Regions from separate parts of the Bacillus sp. OTU2372 genome, predicted to be linked through region 1. Evidence: a T-box and tRNA genes for the amino acid it is inferred to sense, from the RefSeq annotation. Region 1 holds a T-box; the other holds one or more tRNA genes.
The links. A T-box is a leader RNA that pairs with one kind of tRNA and senses whether it is charged. The one in region 1 lies ahead of pheS (phenylalanine--tRNA ligase subunit alpha), so its partner is inferred to be a tRNA-Phe.
Positions count from the first base shown of each region.

Region 2: it has a tRNA-Phe gene. The T-box ahead of pheS (phenylalanine--tRNA ligase subunit alpha) is inferred to sense a tRNA for this amino acid. The anticodon was not compared.

Region 1 covers NZ_JASATK010000007.1:89,065-91,526, forward strand. Annotated here, with positions in the region: gene pheS (phenylalanine--tRNA ligase subunit alpha) at 25-1,062, opposite strand; T-box leader at 1,134-1,439, opposite strand; gene AAHB15_RS13575 (TrmH family RNA methyltransferase) at 1,500-2,249, opposite strand; gene sspI (small acid-soluble spore protein SspI) at 2,371-2,462, shown strand, end outside.
Region 2 covers NZ_JASATK010000013.1:33,367-35,828, reverse strand. Annotated here, with positions in the region: gene AAHB15_RS18985 (peptidoglycan DD-metalloendopeptidase family protein) at 1-731, opposite strand, end outside; tRNA gene AAHB15_RS18980 (tRNA-Phe) at 1,125-1,197, opposite strand; tRNA gene AAHB15_RS18975 (tRNA-Asp) at 1,203-1,279, opposite strand; tRNA gene AAHB15_RS18970 (tRNA-Glu) at 1,343-1,414, opposite strand; tRNA gene AAHB15_RS18965 (tRNA-Lys) at 1,450-1,525, opposite strand; gene AAHB15_RS18960 (adenylosuccinate synthase) at 1,762-2,462, opposite strand, start outside.

The sequences.
Region 1 (2,462 bases):
GCCTAGGGGCTTCAGCATTTAGTTTTACTCGTGTTTTGAAAACTGTTTTAAGAATCGTACATCGTTGGTATAGAAATGACGGATATCATCGACACCGTATTTCAACATCGCAATTCGCTCAGGTCCCATACCAAATGCGAATCCAGTGTACTTTTTAGAATCGTAGCCGGCCATTTCAAGCACGTTCGGATGAACCATCCCTGCACCTAAAATCTCAATCCAGCCTGTTTTCTTACATACATTACAGCCATGGCCGCCACAAATTTTACAAGAAATATCCATCTCAACAGAAGGCTCTGTGAAGGGGAAGAAACTTGGTCTGAGTCGAATTTCACGATCTTCACCAAACATTTTCTTCGCAAAAACCTCTAATGTACCTTTTAAGTCACTCATGCGGATGTTCTCACCGACAACTAGACCTTCAATTTGCATGAATTGATGAGAGTGTGTCGCATCATCATTATCGCGGCGGTATACCTTACCAGGGCAAATAATTTTAATTGGTCCTTTGCCTTCATGCTTTTCCATTGTCCGTGCTTGGACTGGTGATGTATGGGTACGAAGAAGGATTTCTTCTGTAATATAAAAGGAGTCCTGCATATCACGGGCCGGGTGGCCTTTTGGTAAATTAAGAGCTTCGAAATTATAATAATCTTGCTCTACCTCAGGACCTTCGGCTACTTGATAGCCCATGCCGATAAATAGGTCTTCAATTTCCTCAATAATTCTTGTCAACGGATGGTGGTTCCCAACCCTGACTGGACTGCCTGGAAGGGTCACATCGATGCTTTCAGATGCTAATTTTTCTAAAACGGCAGCTTCTTCTAACCCTTTTTGTTTGGCTTCGATTTTAGCAGCAATGATTTCACGCACTTCATTTACAAGTGCCCCCATGACTGGACGTTCTTCAGCTGAAAGCTTCCCCATTCCGCGTAGTACTTCTGTAATCGGCCCCTTTTTACCTAGGTAAGCAACGCGGATGTCATTTAATTCTTTTAAGTTGGCAGACTGCTCAACTTTTTGAAGAGCCTCTTCCTGCAATTCCTTTAATCGTTCTTGCATATCATCTATTCCTCCTTAATGGTAATTGGTCACTTTAGGTAGTCATAAAAAACAAAAAAACCCCATCCCTGGAAAGGGACGAGGTTTGTTAATTCGCGGTACCACCCTTGTAAACACACGTTATGTAAAAAAAACATTGTGTTCGCTTCATTCGAATAACGGCCTGTGCCGATGCATCTTTACACGAAAAGCGGAAGCGCCCTTGCGCTGTAGCTGGACAGTAATCTACGATCAAGCTACAGCTTTTATATTGTGGTCCCGATGCCAACTCAGGAGGTGAACTTCTCTAATCTAGAACCATAAAAGTGCTTGCAGTCACGGCACTTTCTCCCTAAAATGGTCGATAACTAGATACTTTTCTCCGTCATCGTTTTTAACTTTTTTCAATTGTTCATTATTATATAACGTTTTTCTGCAAAAGGTCAAACGTATTCCGCCTATTTTTTTAAATAATAGAGCAGAATTCCTGTCGCAACCGCAACATTTAATGATTCACTTTTCCCGAAAATCGGGATATATAGGTTGGCGGTTGTACTTGAAAGTAGATCTTTGGCGACACCATTGCCCTCGTTACCAACGATAAGGGCAAACGAAGCACCGCTAGAAATATCCGTATAAGCTGATGCACCTTCAAGTGCTGTACCATAAACCGGTATATTTTTATCTTGAAGCTTGTTAATCCATTCATGAAGGTCTCCTCGAATGATTGGCAGATGAAAATGGCTTCCCTGTGCTGACCTTAAGACCTTCGAGTTATAGATATCAACACTGCCGCGTCCCACCACAACCGCATCAATCCCGGCCGCATCGGCTGTACGAATCATTGTACCCAGATTACCTGGGTCCTGGACGGCATCAATTAGCAACAGCGTTTTGGCATTCTGAACCTCTTGATTGGATTGGCGGCAAACCGCATAAATCCCTTGAGGTGCTTCCGTTTCAGATAATGAGGTAGAGATTTCTTCCGTAACCGATGTAACTGGAATAGATTCAGCATCCCAGCGTGGAGGCAGTCCTACTTTATCGGAAACAATGATTTCTAAAACTTGTTCGCCTTGCTTTAATGCCTCCTCAACCAAATGAAAGCCTTCCACTATAAAAGTACCACTCTTATCGCGCTCTTTTTTTGTCAGTAACTTTTTCCATTGTTTTACCTTAGGATTATTGACAGATTCTATGTATTTCAAAACAGGTCTCCTTTAGAATGCTCATATGATTTTCTCATTATATCCTAAATATATTACATAATAAAACCAAAACCTAGAAATCATAATAGTGAATGAAGGTTAACAAAAGGAGGGTATTAAAATGAACTTAAACCTAAGAAATGCGATTCTTCACAACGTTTCCGGTAATACTCAAGATCAATTAGAAGATACCATTGTTGATGCGATTCAAAG
Region 2 (2,462 bases), on a different contig from region 1:
CCCACTTTTAAGCCATGCTTATGTGCAATGGTTTCGAGAGCGTCGCCCGATGCAACTGCATATTTCTTTTCTTCTAAAGTGCCCTTTTGTAAAAAAGTTAGTGCATCATCAGCGGTCATAATTTTTTCTGGTGTAATATTTTTTTCTTCAACTGATACGTCCTTTGATAAGCGGACGTCTAATAAACGAGTTTCATTTTCTTGAAGAGGGGGCAGAACTACATCTTTTTGTTTGCTCCTTGCCTCGAGTTCATCCAGTTGAGGTTCTGATACATATTGCAGCTTGAGTTTTCTTATTACTTCCTCAGCAGAATCTTTATTATCCAGGTAAACCACCGGTGTTCCATCGATCATAATCGCTGAAGATTCAGCCTCCAGCCGAAAGATATTATTAAAGTGACTAACGGTTTCCTGATTATTAGCTGTTGAGTTAATGACCTGTTCCGGTATGTATTGAACTTGCGGCTCAATCTTCAAGTCAACGTTTGTAAACGATTTCCTCGCGGTGTCTACTTTCTCGGCGATTAGTTTATTCACTACATTCTTATCGGTAACATTACCTACATAGGTCCCATTTAGATATACATGATAGATTTTAGTAGAGTTTGATGATAAAGCAAATGCAATAGGACCATTACTAAAAGCAATAACTGAAGCAGCCATAGCAGTAATGACCGTTGTTTTTAGCAATAAAAATTTATTTGTTTTAGTTCCTTTATTCGAAAATAACATTTTCTCCTCCTAAACCACGGTAAAACCCTTATCAGTCGTTTATGTATGTCTAGTAAAGAATTTTCCCATATTTTTGACCATTACTACTTTAACATAGTTTTATTTAAGTAGATTCATAGTCTTCGGAATGTAACATAAATGTATAACCGCTGACATTTTTCACATTTTGCCGACATATTACTAGTCCTATTTTCATAATGTATTTGTCGAATTTCATCCGGAATAGGAGAAAAACCCTTATTATGCAAAATTTTAATAGGACAAGATTAACAGGTTTGGTATTTTCTATATGGAGGAGTTGGGATGTAGCATTATGGCAAAAAGGAGGGAAGATTATTACAGAATAGTTGAATAAAAACAAAAAAGAAGCTTGCATATGCAGCTTCTTTTTTATGGCTCAGGACGGAATCGAACCGCCGACACAAGGATTTTCAGTCCTTTGCTCTACCGACTGAGCTACTGAGCCAACAGTGGCGGTCTGGACGGGACTCGAACCCGCGACCTCCTGCGTGACAGGCAGGCATTCTAACCAACTGAACTACCAGACCAAATTAATTGATCGTCAGCAAGGAAACCGTCCTTGCCAGCCTTTTGCTGACAATCAAAAGCCATGACCCCTACGGGACTCGAACCCGTGTTACCTCCGTGAAAGGGAGGTGTCTTAACCGCTTGACCAAGGGGCCATATATAGAAAGTTATTTTGCTAAGCAAAAAACTTTGGTGAGCCATGAAGGACTCGAACCTTCGACCCTCTGATTAAAAGTCAGATGCTCTACCAACTGAGCTAATGGCTCGTACTGTGACGACGCTTTTTATAATAGCATGGATGTTATAACTAGTGCAATACTTTTTTAAAAGTTTTTTAAAAAAGTTTGGAGCCCTCATAATAGAGGGCTCCTCGTTAAAGAAGAATGTATTGTTTTTACTTTTGATAACTATCTAGCTACAGCGTCTAGGGGCTAGAAGGTCTATAGCCAAGCCGTCAAGAAGGCTCGCCTTATGGTCGCCCCTGTGCAAGACGCTTTCGCTTTTATATTTGTCTCCAAGGGCTGCGGACAACATTTGTTTGGGTGCGATCTGGGCCGACAGAGAATGTTGTCAATGGCACACCTGTCAACTGGGTTACACGTTCTACATAATGGCGAGCGTTAAGAGGAAGCTCATCCAAAGATTTAACGCCGGTAATATCCTCGGTCCAGCCAGGTAGCTCCTCATAAATTGGTTCACATTGTGAAAGAATCCTTAAGTTTGCTGGATATTCAGTAATAACTTCATCCTTATAGCGATAAGCCGTACAAATCTTTAACGTTTCAATCCCTGTTAACACATCAATAGAATTTAGAGATAGATCGGTTAAGCCGCTGACACGACGGGCATGGCGCACGACGACACTATCAAACCAGCCCACACGGCGCGGACGGCCTGTTGTAGTACCGTACTCACGGCCTACTTCACGAATCCGATTTCCAATTTCATTATTTAATTCAGTTGGGAATGGGCCATCACCTACACGTGAAGTATAGGCCTTACAAACACCAACAACATGAGTGATTTTAGAAGGACCTACACCAGACCCAATGGTTACTCCACCTGCAACAGGATTTGAAGAAGTAACGAATGGATATGTACCTTGGTCAATATCAAGCATAACCCCTTGGGCACCTTCAAATAGCACACGTTTGCCTTCATCTAGAGCATCATTTAAGACAACAGATGTATCACATACATATT